2 regions of the Streptomyces sp. NPDC031274 genome follow, and region 2 is predicted to be linked to the other one. Evidence: riboswitches for the same ligand, from Rfam matches in the RefSeq annotation. Region 2 holds a riboswitch; the other holds the start of a gene.
What was found. Region 2 has a riboswitch for cobalamin ahead of metE (5-methyltetrahydropteroyltriglutamate--homocysteine S-methyltransferase). Riboswitches for the same ligand answer to the same signal wherever they lie in the genome.

Region 1 (7,269 bases), on a different contig from region 2:
CGAGCACCCCGACAACCTCGATGTCTCCGGCCGCGCCCTGCTCGCCGACGTACCGCTCACCCTCACCACGCCCGGTGGCGGGCGCCGCCTGCGCGACAGCCTCGGGGACAGGGCGAAGGGGCTGCACGACTGGGAGTCCGTCGAGCTCGACCGGCCCGGCGGCGGCCACGTGACCGTGACGGGCGTGCCCGCCGTGCACGGTCCCGGCAAGCGCGAGGACGTCGAACCGCTCACCGGCGAGGTCGTCGGCTTCGTCCTGACCGGCGACGGCCTGCCCACGGTCTACGTCAGCGGCGACAACGCCTCGCTCACCGCGGTCGAGGAGACGGCCGCGCGCTTCGGCCCTGTGGACACCGCCGTCCTCTTCGCCGGCGCGCCCCGCTTCCCCCTCTTGTTCGACGGCGCACCCATCGTCCTCGACAGCGCCCAGGCCGCCGAGGCCACGAAGATCCTCGGCGCGCGCCGGGTCGTACCCGTCCACTTCGACAGCTGGGCCCACTTCACCGAGGGCCGCACCGAACTCGTCGTCGCCTTCACCGCCGCGGGCCTCGCCGAACGTCTGCAGCTCGACTGACTGGCCTCGCGGACACCTCGGAGAGGAACTCAGCCCCTCAGGAAGCGGATCGACGGGCGGCTGTCCGGGCCGTCGTCCACCCTCGTCACCACCGCCCGTACCCCGTACACCTTCGCGATCAGCTCCTCCGTGATCACCTCGGACGGTGTGCCCGCCGCGTGGGCCACGCCTTCACGCAGGACCAGTACGTGATCGCAGAACATGGCGGCCAGGTTCAGGTCGTGCAGGGCGATCACGCTGGTCAGAGGGAGGTCGGCGACCAGGGACAGGAGGTCCAGTTGGTGCTGGATGTCCAGGTGGTTGGTCGGCTCGTCCAGGAGGAGTTCCTCGGGGGCCTGGGCCAGGGCCCTGGCTATCTGGACCCGTTGGCGTTCGCCGCCGGAGAGGGTGTGCCAGGACTGGCCCGCGCGGTCGGCGAGGCCTGTGCGGGTCAGCGCCTCGTGGACCGCCTCGTCGTCCTTGGGCGTGGACGGGGACCACGCTCTGCGGTGCGGGATGCGGCCCAGGCGTACGACCTCCTCCACCGACAACTCGACCTGCGTGGTGGCGTCCTGGTCCACCACCGCCACCCTGCGTGCCACCGTGCGGCGGCCCACGTCCCGCAGTGGACGGCCGTCCAGCGTGACCGCTCCCGATGCCGGGGCCAGGACGCCCGCCAGGATGCGCAGGAGGGTGGACTTGCCCGAGCCGTTCGGGCCGAGCAGGCCGACCGTCGCTCCGGGGGGCGGGGCCAGGGTCACTCCGTCGACTATGAGGTGGCCGCCCGCCGTTCTGGTCACTCGGTCGGCTCGCAGGCCGGGGACAGCAGCGTGCGGGATCACGTCGCCGGTCACGGCGGCGGTCATGTTGTCGGTCACGGCGTTGGTCATGTCGTCCGTCATGTCCTCGATCACGTCGTCGGTCACGTCGCCTTTCGCGTGCGGTAGAGGACCAGGACGAATGCCGGTACGCCGATCAGGGACGTCACCACGCCCACCGGGACCTCCTGCGGGTCCAGGACCGTACGGGCGAGCGTGTCCACCCACACCAGGAACACCGCGCCCGCGAGCGCCGTGACCGGGAGCAGTCGCGCGTGCCCCGAGCCGACCAGGGCGCGGGCCGCGTGCGGCAGGACCAGGCCGACGAAGCCGATGGCGCCCGCGCTGCTGACCAGCGCCGCCGTGAGCAGGGCCGTGGTGGAGAGCAGCAGGAGGCGGGTACGGGCCACGTGGACTCCCAGCGTCGCCGCCGCGTCCTGGCCGAACACGAACGCGTCCAGGGTGCGGGCATGCGCCAGGCAGATCACGAGGGCGACGACGAGCACCGCCCCGCACAGCCAGACATCCGTCCAGCCCACCCCGCTCAACGAGCCGAGCAGCCAGAACAGGACACCCCGCGTCGTCTCCGCGTTGCCCGCCGTCAGGATCACGAAGGAAGTGAGCGCGGAGAAGAGCTGCATCGCCGCCACCCCGGAAAGCACCACCCTGTCGGTGCTCCCGCCCAGGGTGTGGCTGAGCAGCAGGACGAGGGCGAACGAGCAGAGGGCCCCCACGAAGGCCCCCGCCGAGATCGACACCACTCCCCCGCCGACCCCCAGGACGACGATCGCGACCGCCCCCGTGGAAGCGCCCGAGGAGACACCGAGCACGAAGGGGTCGGCCAGCGGATTGCGCAGGAGGGACTGGAGGACCGTTCCGCACACCGCGAGGCCCGCGCCGCAGACCGCCGCGAGGAGCGTGCGCGGCATGCGCAGGTTCCAGACGATGCCGTCCCGGATCGGCGTCAGCGTCGCCTCGCCCCAGCCGAGGTGGGCGGCCACCGCCGACCACACGTCCAGTACGGAGATGTCGGCGGGGCCGATCGTGACGGCCACCGCCACGGAGAGGGCGAGGGCGGCGAGTCCCGTCGTCCAGAGCAGGGCGCGGCGTACACCGCCCGCGACGCCGACACGGGAACCGGCGCCGACACCGAGACCGACACGGGCACGGGCACCGGCGCCGACACCGGCGCCACCCCTCACTTGTCGAGCCCGAACTCGCGCAACGCGTCGGCGACTTGCTCAACGCCGTCCACCGTACGGATCGACGGGTTCATGGCCTGGCCGCTCAGCAGCACGTACCGCTTCTTCTTCACCGCGGTCAGGTTCTTGGTGACCGGGTTGGACTCCAGGAACTCGATCTTCTTCTTCGCGCTCTCAGCCGTCTGCGACTTGCGGGTGAGGTCGCCGATGACCAGGACGTCCGGGTCGCGGTCCGCCACCGTCTCCCAGTTGATCTGGGGCCACTCCTCGCGGGTGTCGTCGAAGACGTTCTCCGTGCCGAGCTCGCGGGTGATGATGCCCGGCGCTCCGCAGCAGCCCGCGATGTAGGGGGCGTCGGAGTTGGCGAACCAGTAGAGGAGGGTCGTGTCGGACGCGTCGATCTCCTTCGTTGCCTTCGCCACCCGGCCCTTGAGCTCCGTGATCAGGCGTTCGCCGCGCTTCTCGACCCCGAAGGCCTTGGCCAGGTCCCGCACCTCGCCGTACACCGTGTCCATGGTCAGCGTCTTGACCCGCTTGCCGTCACCGTCGCCGCTGTTGTCCTTGCCCGCGCAGTCGGACGGTGAGACGTAGGCGGGTACGCCGAGTTCGGCGAACTTGGCGCGGTCCGCGACGCCGCCCTTGCTGACCGTCGCCAGGAAGGACGCGGTGACGAAGTCCGGTTCCTTGGCGAGGACCTTCTCGAAGGAGGGGTAGCTGTCGGCGATCCGGGGCACCTTGGCGTTGTCCTTCTCCAGTCCCTTGAGCACCGGGTCCGTCCAGGTCCCGGTGCCGACCATGCGGTCCGCGAGTCCGAGGGAGAGCAGGATCTCGGTGGAGCCCTGGTCGAGGGAGACCGCCCGCTGCGGCGGCGCCTTGATCTCCGCCTTCTTGCCGCAGGAGGTCAGGGTCAGTGGATAGCCGTCGGCCTTCTTGTCCGTGGTGGAGGAGGCAGGCGAGCCGCCGCAGGAGGTCAGCGTGACGACCAGAGCCGCACTGAAGAAACTGAGGAAGACGGGTATACGTACACGACGGGCTGTGGAGGACACACGATCCCTTGAGTCTCACGGCTCATACGCGGAGCCTGGCCTGCTTCGTCACCTCCGCCGCTCGGTGCGCGGGCGAAGGCGGCCAGCAGGTCTTCGGACTCGGGGATCGGCCGGACGGGGCGCCTTCCCAGGCGTCCGTGGACGCCCAGTGGCCGTGGCCCCGCCCGTACCCCCTCACCGCTGCGCGTCAGTTCCGGATTCGCACCGGATTCCCTGGCCCTGGTGTGGGTCGACTGGCGTCCGCAAGCTATCACGCGAGGTCAGGGCACCCCTCAGAATGCCTGGTCAGGACGCCTGAGCAGGAAGCCCGGTCAGGACGCCTGGTCGGGCCTCGGTGCGCCGCGGTAGGTGCCGAAGGACCACTTGTTGCCCTCGGGGTCGGCGATCGCGAACTCCCGGCTGCCGTACGGCTGGTCCTCGATCTCACGGATGATCTCGACTCCGGCGGCGCTGAGCCGCTGGTAGAGGTCGTCCACGTGATCGGTGACGACGTACGCGCCGAAGGTGCCCGGCTTCAGGCACCAGTCCTGCGACTTCTCGTCGTACGAGCCGAGCATGACGGCGCCGCCCTCGGGCCAGTCGAGCTCGGCGTGGGCCACGCGGTCGCCGTCCTCGTAGACGGCGGTGCGCAGGAAGCCGACCGTGCCGACCAGGAAGTCGATCAGGGCGGGGGCGTCGTTGGCCTGGAGCGACGGCCAGACATCGGGGGCGCGCCCGGCCGAAGCGGAGGTCGACCGGGGCTGGGACTGGGGCTGGGCCTGGGACTGGGGCTTGGACTGAGGCTGGGACTGGGACTGCTGCTTCTCGTTGGTGTCCATGAGTCCTACTCTTCGCCCCCGCCATGGCTCCCGGCTTGGATATTCCGGCACTCTTCGGCCAGCCAGCCGCTGGGACTCACCCCGGTGTACTGCCGGAAGTCCCGTACCAGATGGGAGTGGTCGTAGTAGCCGCAGTCGGCGGCGACGCGGGCCAGGTCGGGGGCGCCACCCGAGGCGACAGGGCGTACGACGGCGTCGCGGGCGCGCTGGAAGCGCATCAGACGGCCCGCCTGCTTGGGGCTCAGGCCCGTCTCGGCACGGAAGAGCGTGGTCAGGCGGCGTTCGCTGAGCGCCACGTGCCGGGAGAGGCCGCGCAGGGTGCCGACGCCCCGGTGCCGGGCCAGCCAGGCCCAGGCCTCGGCGACCTCGGGCCGTACGGCTCCGTTCGCGTCGGCGTCGGCCACGCGCTGCCTCAGGTAGCCGGACAGGGAGGCGAATCGCTCCTCCCACCCACCCTGCTCGCACAGCAGCTCCCGTACGTCGACGGCGCGGCGCCCCATCACGTCCGCGCCGGACGTCACCAGGTCACCGGTCAGCAACGAGGCCGGTACGCCGAACAGGGCGCGGGCGGCGAGCGGATGCACGGCGAGCTGGATGCCCGCCTCGTGCTCGGGCCGCACGACGTACGCCGGGGACTGGTGCAGGCCGCCCAGGACGATGTCCGTGCGGATGGCATCGGGGCCGACCGCCTGCTCGGGACTGCGGCCGGTGGCGACGGGACCGTCCAGCGAGAAGATCAGCGTCAGATACGGGGACGGCAGGCCGCGGTGCAGGCCGGGCAGCTCACCCGCCGTGCGGTAGCCGACGGCGGACACGACCATGCCGTCGAGCCGCGGAGCGGCCCGCACGAACTCGCGGGAGACGGTCTCCATGCCCACCAGTATGCGATGAGCGCCGCTCCGAAGCAGGCCCACGAGCAGACCGGAGCAAGCCCGAGCAGGCCCACGAGCAGACCGGAGCGCACCTGAGCCCGGAACGCACCTGAGCAAGCCCGAGCACCCCGGCAGGCGTCCCATCCCACTACCCGCCCACGGCCGACCCATGCCCGTTCCGTCCGGTGATGTCGATCATGGGAATCCGCCGTCCCACCCCATACGATGACCCGCCGCTCCGGACGGGGCGCAGACCGCTCTCAGGGGGCACAGAACCATGGCAGCAAAGGCAGTAAAAGTAGTAAAGGCAAAGGGCAAGCTGGCCGTACTCGGCACGGCGGGCGCGCTCACCGCGGCCGTTCTCGCGGGCACGGCTCTCTGGCCGAGCACGGACGCGACGGCCGCGGACGCCTCGGCGAGAACCGCCGCGAAGACCTCGAAGGCCACGGCCGAGCTGAAGCACTGGCCCAAGCCGGTCGCGAAGAAGCTGGGCAAGGTCATCGCGAAGAACGAGCACAAGGGCGCGTACGCCGTCTTCGACGCGGACAACACGACGTACCGCAACGACCTGGAGGAGTCCCTCCTGCCCTTCCTGGAGATGAAGGGGGTGCTGACCCGCAAGTCGATGGACCCGTCACTGAAGATCATCCCCTTCAAGGACACGGCGAAGCACAAGGAGAGCCTCTACAGCTACTACACCCGGCTCTGCGAGATCGACGACCAGGTCTCCTACCCGTGGGCCGCGCAGATCTTCTCCGGTTTCACGCTGAAGGAGCTCAAGGGGTACGTCGACGAGCTCCTGGCCTATGACAAGCCCATCCCCGCCGAGTACTACGAGGACGGGAAGCTGACGAAGACCGAGGTCAAGAAGCCCGAGTTCTTCACCGGCATGCAGGAGCTCTACAACTCGCTGCAAGGGCACGGCATCGAGGTGTACGTCGTCAGCGCGGCCAGCGAGGACCTGGTGCGGATGGTCCTCGCCGACCCCAAGTACGGCTACAACGTGAAGCCCGAGAACGTCATCGGCGTCGGCCTGCAGCTCAAGGACCGCAAGACGGGCAAGCTCACCAGCTCCCGCAAGGAGATCGCTGAGGGCCGCTTCGACGAGAAGAAGCTCGCCAAGCGCGAGCTGACGCCGAACCTGTGGGCGCCGCTGACCTGGTACCAGGGCAAGCCCGCGGCCATCAACACGTACATCGACGAGTGGAAGAAGCCCGTCCTGGCGGCGGGCGACACCCCGGTGAGCGACGGCCCGATGCTGTTCCACTCGGCGGACGTGGCGCACGGCGGGGCGCGGGTCTGGGTCAACCGCAAGGACTCGTACATGAAGCAGCTGGACGAGATGAAGCAGAAGAACGCGGACCGGCAGCGGGAGCTCGGCCAGAAGGTGACCGCCGACAAGCGGTGGCTGACGGTGGTCCCTGACGAGATCCGCTAGTCGTCCCGGGGACGAGGGTGTCCAGCCGTCTCTGATACCAGGGTGCCCAGCCGTCCCAGGTACGTCTGATTCGCTTCCGCCGGGTGCCGTGCCCGCCCCGCCCCGCCCGCTCGGCGGAAGCGTCGTACCGATCATGGGCGCAGAGGGCGCTCCCGCAGCGCGGCGAAGGCGTCCACCGTCTCTTAGAGCGGCCTGGGATCCTCGGCGTTCACCACCCCCGAGGCGATCGCCTCCGTCAGCGCCGCGTGGTCCTCGGCGTTCTGCACGGCGTAGCGCAGCGCGAAGTCCGCGATCGCCCGGTCGAACGTGTCGGAGCCGCCCAAGTAGGCGGCTATGGCCACGCGGTCGCCGGAGCGGGCGTGGGCGCGGGCCAGAGCCGTGCCGCAGAGCCGGGCGTAGGAGCGCAGCTCCGAGGCGGACATGGCCTCGACGTCCGCCGAGCCCTTCATGTCGCGGAGCTGGCGCCAGTAGTACGAGCGGCCCTGGGGGCCCGTCATCCAGCCGAGGAAGATGTCGCTCGCC
Region 2 (7,269 bases):
GCAACCGGGTCGCCCGGTCGAAGGCCCGCACGAACGCGGTGGCCGCCAGGGAGCCGAGGGAGCGCCAGGTGGCGGCCCGGGTGGTGTGGCCGAGCCGAGCGGCCTGCGCCTGCCGGATCCGGCTCATGGAGTCCAGGAGCAGGAAGCTCATCCGGTACATGACCAGGGCCACGTCCACGACCGGCGCCGGAACGCCCGCCTTCACCAGGCGGGGCAGCAGATCCGACATCGGTGTGGTGAAGGCGAACAGCAGGACGCCGAGCGAGGCCGCCGACGTGCGCAGGAGCAGACCGCCCGCTCGCGCGGGACCGCCGTCGGCGAGCGTGACGAACCCTCCGGTTCCGCCGAGTTGGACAATCAGGGTCAGGGCTCCGGTGACGCAGAAGCCGAGCGGTACGCGGTAGGCCCGCCACAGTTTGCGCGGCGGCACACCGGCAGGCCCGAGCAGCACGGCGAGCGCCGCGATCAGCACCAGGGCGGCACCGGGCCAGGGCGGCAGCGAGACGGCCAGGACAGTGAGGCCTAGCCCGAGAACAGCCTTGTCCACGGGGTGACGGCGGCGCCAGCGACTGCTGTGCGCCGCCGCGTCGATGGGCAGCACGCGGGCTCAGACCTGCTCGGTCTCGGGCCGGGCGCCCTCCACGTCGGTGGACCTCTCCGCCGATACTTCCTGCTCCCGTGCGATGTCGGCGCCCTGGCGGCGCCCCTTGCGCAGACCGAAGTAGTACGCGAGGACGCCCGCCCCGAGTGCCGCCTGCAGGGCGAAGAGCGCCGACTCGATCTCCCCGGAAGGGGGTTCGTACAGCGGCGAGAACCACGGCTCGTAGTCCGGCTTGATCTCGGTGATCGCGGTCTCGGCCTGGGCGTCCGCCCCTGCGAACGGTTCCTTTTCGTCGTCGCCGAGGCCCAGCGCCACCGGCAGCACCGCGAGCGCGGCGACGATGACGAGGAGCAGAATGTTGATCTTCGCGTTCCGGCTCATCAGGCGCTGGCCCCCGTCTCCGTCGTCTCCGTCTTCTTCGCCGCGGTCGCCGCCGACTGCTTGCCCTGCAGCAGTACGCCGAGCCGCGTGAGTTCACCCTTGCTGGACTGTACGAGCAGCCGCATCACCAGGACGGTGAGGAGTCCCTCGCTGACCGCCAGGGGGATCTGCGTGACGGCGAAGATGCCGCCGAACTTGCCCAGGGCGCCGAGGAATCCGCTGCTCGGGTCGGGGAACGCCAGGGCCAGCTGGACGCTGGTGACGCAGTACGTGGAGAGGTCGGCGACGAACGCGCCGAAGAACACGGCGACCATGAGCGGCACGTCGTACCGCTTCAGGAGCCGGTAGACCGCGTATCCGGCCCATGGCCCGACGATCGCCATGGAGAACACGTTGGCGCCGAGCGTGGTGAGCCCGCCGTGGGCGAGCAGCAGGGCCTGGAAGAGCAGCGTGATCGTGCCGAGCACGGCCATGATCGGCGGCCGGAACAGGATCGCGCCGAGCCCGGTGCCCGTCGGGTGCGAGCAACTGCCCGTGACGGAAGGGATTTTCAGTGCGGAAAGGACAAAGGTGAAGGCTCCGGAGGCGCCCAGGAGCAGGGTGCTCTCGGGGTGCTCCTTGACTTCACGGGTCAGGGAGCGGACTCCGTGGACGACGAACGGCGCGGACGCTACGCCCCAGGCGATCGCGTGCGCCGGCGGGAGGAAACCCTCGGCTATGTGCATGGCTAAGCAGACCCTCTCCAGCACCTCGTGGATGGACAACGCGCCTTGGCCGGTCTCCTGGCTGACGGGTCATACCGACCGGACTCCGCCTTCCCGGATGCGTTCGCACCCAGTGGCTGCCGCGAGGGCTGGAGCCGGACTTCCCGATCACAGTGGCGAGGGCCGCACCGGCATCACACCGGATTTCCCGTTCACCAAGGCGTGGTGACCATAGTGCGCGACCGAGTTTCCTGACAACTTGCGGGACGGCCGCGGCTGTGGCACGCGCCAACGCACACGACCAGGGGCGTACGCCCCTGGTCAGGCCTCAGGTCTCAGACCTCAGGCCGCAGGAATGCGTGAAGCCGGGCGGTCGCTTGTCGACGAAGGCGGCCATGCCCTCCTTCTGGTCCGCGGTCGCGAACACGGCGTGGAAGAGGCGGCGTTCGAAGCACACGCCCTCCGCGAGGGTCGTCTCGAAGGCCCGGGACACGGGTTCCTTCGCCATCATCGCGACGGGCAGGGACATCCCTGCGACGGCCTCGGCGACGGCGAGGGCCTCACCGACGAGTTCACCGGCGGGCACCACGCGCGAGACGAGCCCGGCCCGCTCCGCTTCCCCTGCGTCCATGGTGCGACCGGTCAGGCACATCTCCATTCTTCGCCGCCTGACCGGCGCCGGGTCCGCCACAGTGCACCGTCTTCCTGCCCATGACCGTCAGGAGCGGGCCCGCCTCGATCCGTTCCGCGCCCCTTCGCGCGACCCCCACTCCGTGGATCCGTGTCTCACCTCACGGTCCGGAATGTGATCAGCACTGCCCAAGAAGCCGACCACCCCTTAGCCTGACCAGTGCAGCTGGTTCGCCCTGCCCGCCAGGCAGACGCGTCGCAAGAGGGAACCCGGTGGGAATCCGGGACTGCCCCGCAGCGGTGAGTGGGAACGACCGCCGTCATACGCACTGGATCCGAGCGCGGATCCGGGAAGCGACGGCCAGTAGGAACCTGCCTCGGCAGGTGTGCCCGCGAGTCCGAAGACCTGCCCGTTGCCCGTACGTGACCCCTCACGTGCGGACATCCCGGTGACCTCGTGGGCGGGTCGGCGTACAGATCAGGTGGAGTACCGCAGCACCGCGCCGATGGCGCGCGTTCGGTCCGCCCGGTTCGTCACCCCTTCGCGTCCGTGTCCCGTCTCCGGGATCTCAAGGAGTCATCTCGCGAAGGAGATTTCCGTGACACCGAAGTCCGCAGCCGCGGCAGCACGGTCCACCGTGTACGGCTACCCCCGCCAGGGCCCCGACCGGGAACTGAAGAAGGCCGTCGAGGGCTACTGGAAGGGCCGCGTCACCGCTGACGCCCTCCGGGAGACCGCGGCGCAGCTGCGCCGGTCCACCTGGCAGCATCTGGCCGCCGCCGGCATCCATGAGGTGCCGACCGGTGACTTCTCGTACTACGACCACGTCCTCGACACCAGCGTCATGGTCGGCGCCGTCCCCCAGCGACACCGTGAGGCTGTCGACACCGACAGGCTCGACGGCTATTTCGCGATGGCCCGCGGCAACCAGGACGTGGCGCCGCTCGAGATGACCAAGTGGTTCGACACCAACTACCACTACCTCGTGCCGGAGCTCGGCCCCGACACCGTCTTCACCGCCGACTCCGCCAAGCAGGTCACCGAGCTGGGGGAAGCCCTCGCGCTCGGCCTCGCGGCCCGTCCCGTCCTCGTCGGCCCGGTCACCTATCTGCTGCTCGCCAAGCCCGCGCCCGGCGTCGCGGCCGACTTCGAGCCGCTCACTCTCCTCGACCGACTGCTGCCCGTGTACGCCGAGGTCATCGCCGACCTGCGCGCGGCGGGCGCGGAGTGGGTGCAACTCGACGAGCCCGCCCTGGTCCAGGACCGCACCCCGGCCGAGCTCAATGCCGCCGCCCGCGCCTATCGCGACCTCGGCGCCCTCACCGACCGCCCGAAGCTGCTTGTCGCCTCGTACTTCGGCCGACTCGGCGAGGCGCTGCCCGTGCTCGCCAAGGCGCCGGTCGAGGGCATCGCCCTCGACTTCACCGAGGCCGCGGCCAGCCAGCTCGAGGATCTCGCCGCCGTCGGCGGTCTTCCCGGCAAGCGTCTGGTCGCGGGCGTCGTCAACGGCCGCAACATCTGGATCAACGACCTGGAGAAGTCTCTCTCCACGCTGGGCACGCTCCTGGGTCTCGCCGACCGGGTCGACGTCTCGGCGTCCTGCTCCCTCCTCCACGTACCGCTGGACTCCACCGCCGAACGGGACATCGACCCGCAGATCGCCCGCTGGCTGGCCTTCGCGCACCAGAAGACAGCCGAGATCGCCACCCTGGCCCGCGGCCTGGCCCAGGGTACGGGCGCCATCACAGCCGAACTGTCCGCCAACCGCGCCGACTTGGCGTCCCGCTCTGGCTCGGCGCTCACCCACGATCCGGCCGTACGCTCCCGCGTCGCCGCCGTCACCGGCGCCGATGCCCGCCGCGCCCACGCCTACCCGGAGCGTGCGGCGGCCCAGCGGACCCGCCTCGGCCTCCCCCAACTGCCCACGACCACCATCGGCTCCTTCCCCCAGACCACCGAACTGCGAACCACCCGGGCCGACTTGCGTGCCGGACGCATCGACACGGCCGGTTACGAGGAACGCATCAAGAACGAGATCCGCGAGGTGCTCGCCTTCCAGGAGAAGGCAGGTATCGACGTCCTGGTGCACGGCGAGCCGGAGCGCAACGACATGGTGCAGTACTTCGCCGAGCAGCTCACCGGCTACCTCGCCACGCAGCACGGCTGGGTCCAGTCGTACGGCACCCGCTATGTGCGACCGCCGGTCCTGGCGGGCGACATCTCGCGGCCCGAGCCGATGACGGTGCGCTGGACCTCCTACGCCAACTCCCTCACCGACCGCCCCGTCAAGGGCATGCTCACCGGCCCGGTCACCATGCTCGCCTGGTCCTTCGTCCGCGACGACCAGCCGCTCGGCGACACGGCGCGCCAGGTCGCCCTCGCTCTGCGCGACGAGGTCGACGACCTTGAGACGGCAGGCACTTCGGTGATCCAGGTCGATGAGCCCGCACTGCGCGAGACGCTGCCGCTGCGGGCCGCCGACCGTGCCGCCTACCTGGACTGGGCCACCGAGTCGTTCCGCCTCACCACCAGCGGCGTACGCCCGGACACTCAGATCCACACGCACATGTGCTACGCCGAGTTCGGCGACATCGTCCAGGCCATCGACGACCTCGACGCCGACGTCATCAGCCTGGAAGCCGCCCGCTCGCACATGCAGGTGGCCCGCGAACTCGCCCAGCACGGCTACCCGCGCGAGGCGGGCCCCGGCGTCTACGACATCCACTCCCCGCGCGTCCCCAGCGCAGAGGAGGCAGCGGCCCTGCTGCGCAAGGGACTTGAGGCCATCCCCGCCGAGCGCCTGTGGGTGAACCCCGACTGCGGTCTCAAGACCCGCGGCTGGCCCGAGACCAGGGCGTCCCTGGAGAACCTGGTCGCGGCGGCACGCGAGGTGAGGGCGGAGCTGCCCACGGGTTCCTGACCCGAACGCACCAGTCGGGGCGGTCGTTCAAGGGCGAACGGCCGCCCCGTTCCGCCATGAGCCGGTCCCGGGCCTCCGGCCTCGCGGAGCGGTCGCAAGCGAGCTGCGGCGTCACCGACTGGCTTGAGGTCGGCCAGGGCCGCATCGACACCTTCGCCGACGCGACCGGCGACCACCAGTGGATCCACACCGACCCCGAGAAGGCCGCCCAGGGACCCTTCGGAGCCCCGTCCCGCTTCTGCGCCCGAGAAGCCCGCGTCAGAGGTTGTTCAGGCATCAGGGGTTGTTCAGATAGGTGAGGACGGCGAGGACGCGACGGTTGTTGTTGTCGTCATCGGTGATGCCGAGTTTGCCGAAGAGGGAGGTGGTGTACTTGCTGATGGCGCTGTCACTCAGGAAGAGCCGACGCGCGATGGCCTGATTGGACAAGCCTTCGGCCATGAGGGCGAGCACGGAGTGTTCGCGTTCGGTGAGCCGTTCAAGTCGCCGGTTCGATGACCCGCTGGACAGCAGTTTCGCGATGACGGCCGGGTCCATGGCAGTCCCGCCGGAAGCGACGCGTTCCAGGGCGTCGATGAACTGGTCGGCGTCGAACACGCTCTCCTTGAGGAAGTAGCCGATGCCACCGGTGCCGTCGGCCAACAGCTCGCGGGCATAGAGCTGTTCGACGTACTGGGAGAGAACCAGGACCGGCAGGCCGGGCCGTTCGCGGCGGGCGGCAAGAGCCGCACGCAGGCCCTCGTCCGTCTGGGTCGGCGGCATGCGGACGTCGACGACGGCGACGTCCGGGCGCCAGGTCAGCAGCGCGTCGAGCGTCTCGGGGCCGGTGGCCGCCGTCGCCACCACCTCGTGTCCGCACGCTTCGATGAGGCGGACCATTCCGTCGCGCAGAAGGTAGAGGTCCTCGGCTACTACGATTCGCATGGCACCATCATCCTCACCCGGGTCGGGCCCCCTGCCGGGCTGGTGATCTCCAGAGTGCCGTCGAAGACCGCGAGACGGCGGCGCAGCCCTTCCAGTCCCCCACCTGCTCGGGCGCTCACGCCGCCTCTTCCGTCGTCCTCGACGTCGACGACGAGGCCTGCGTCGTCCCGCGCGACGGTGATCTGTGCCCGGGTGGCATGGGCGTGCTTGACCGCGTTGGTCAGCAGTTCGGCGATGCCGAAGTACGCGGCGGACTCGATCGGCGGGTCGAGGCGCAGCGGGACGCCGGCGCTCACGGTCGCTTCGAGCGGGCTGTCCAGGGCAAGCGCGCGTACGGCGTCGACGAGCCCGCGGTCGTTGAGTACCGGCGGGTTGATTCCCTTGACCAGTTCGCGGAGTTCGGTCAGTGAGGTGGTGGCGCCCGCTCGCGCCTCCCGCATCAGCGCTTTCGCCTGGTCGGGGTCGGTCTCCATCAGCTTCTCGGCGGTCACGAGAGCAAGCCCGAGCCCGACAAGGCGGGCCTGCGCTCCGTCGTGCAGGTCCCGTTCGATCCGGCGGATCTCGGCGGCCTGGACGACGGTGGTGTCCGCACGCTGGGCCGTCAGCTCATCCACCCGGTCCGCGAGGACCATCGCAGGCGAGGCGCGCAGGAAGCGCGCGGCCACCGGCTCGACGGACCGCCAGGCGTACGGAGCGCTCGCGACGGCCACGGCCAGGCCGAGCACCCCGACAAGGCGGGCGAAAAGCGCCGACTGGCCGAACCCGATGACCGCCGTGGCGACTCCGGCCGGCGGAATAGCCGCGATCACGCCCGCGGTGAGCGGCGCGATCGCCGTGAAGCGCAGGTCACGCCAGTTCGCCGGGTCGTTCCACCGGATCCGCCACCTCTGGTCCATGAGGGCGTCGCGGCGGGTGCGTTCGTAGGAGAAACCGTTCCACCAGTACCCGGTGGACATCCGTACCACCGGCTCGGCCTGCCGGTACCCGGCGGGAACGACGGTGGCCGTCCACTTCACGACGAGGAAGCGGAACACCCGGCAGACGGGGCGGGACAGGGCGAACGTGCCCACACACACCAGCACGACCGGCGCGAGCCACGACCACGGGT

Region 1: linked by a shared signal. The riboswitch ahead of ACZ5CR_RS20740 (ABC transporter substrate-binding protein) and the one ahead of metE (5-methyltetrahydropteroyltriglutamate--homocysteine S-methyltransferase) in region 2 are both predicted to bind cobalamin.

The regions. Positions count from the first base shown of each region.
Region 1 is NZ_JBVIHP010000012.1:154,482-161,750, reverse strand. Features, by position in the region: gene ACZ5CR_RS20755 (MBL fold metallo-hydrolase) at 1-574, shown strand, start outside; gene ACZ5CR_RS20750 (ABC transporter ATP-binding protein) at 604-1,419, opposite strand; gene ACZ5CR_RS20745 (FecCD family ABC transporter permease) at 1,476-2,471, opposite strand; gene ACZ5CR_RS20740 (ABC transporter substrate-binding protein) at 2,570-3,619, opposite strand; cobalamin riboswitch at 3,687-3,872, opposite strand; gene ACZ5CR_RS20735 (VOC family protein) at 3,931-4,437, opposite strand; gene ACZ5CR_RS20730 (AraC family transcriptional regulator) at 4,443-5,309, opposite strand; gene ACZ5CR_RS20725 (HAD family hydrolase) at 5,587-6,747, shown strand; gene ACZ5CR_RS20720 (DUF2252 domain-containing protein) at 6,930-7,269, opposite strand, start outside.
Region 2 is NZ_JBVIHP010000036.1:29,380-36,648, reverse strand. Features, by position in the region: gene cbiQ (cobalt ECF transporter T component CbiQ) at 1-601, opposite strand, end outside; gene ACZ5CR_RS39115 (energy-coupling factor ABC transporter substrate-binding protein) at 608-982, opposite strand; gene ACZ5CR_RS39110 (energy-coupling factor ABC transporter permease) at 982-1,707, opposite strand; cobalamin riboswitch at 1,738-1,935, opposite strand; partial or broken gene ACZ5CR_RS39105 (enoyl-CoA hydratase-related protein) at 2,015-2,344, opposite strand; partial or broken gene ACZ5CR_RS39100 (3-hydroxyisobutyrate dehydrogenase) at 2,346-2,435, opposite strand; cobalamin riboswitch at 2,527-2,744, shown strand; gene metE (5-methyltetrahydropteroyltriglutamate--homocysteine S-methyltransferase) at 2,916-5,237, shown strand; partial or broken gene ACZ5CR_RS39090 (MaoC/PaaZ C-terminal domain-containing protein) at 5,294-5,467, shown strand; gene ACZ5CR_RS39085 (response regulator transcription factor) at 5,514-6,161, opposite strand; gene ACZ5CR_RS39080 (sensor histidine kinase) at 6,149-7,269, opposite strand, start outside.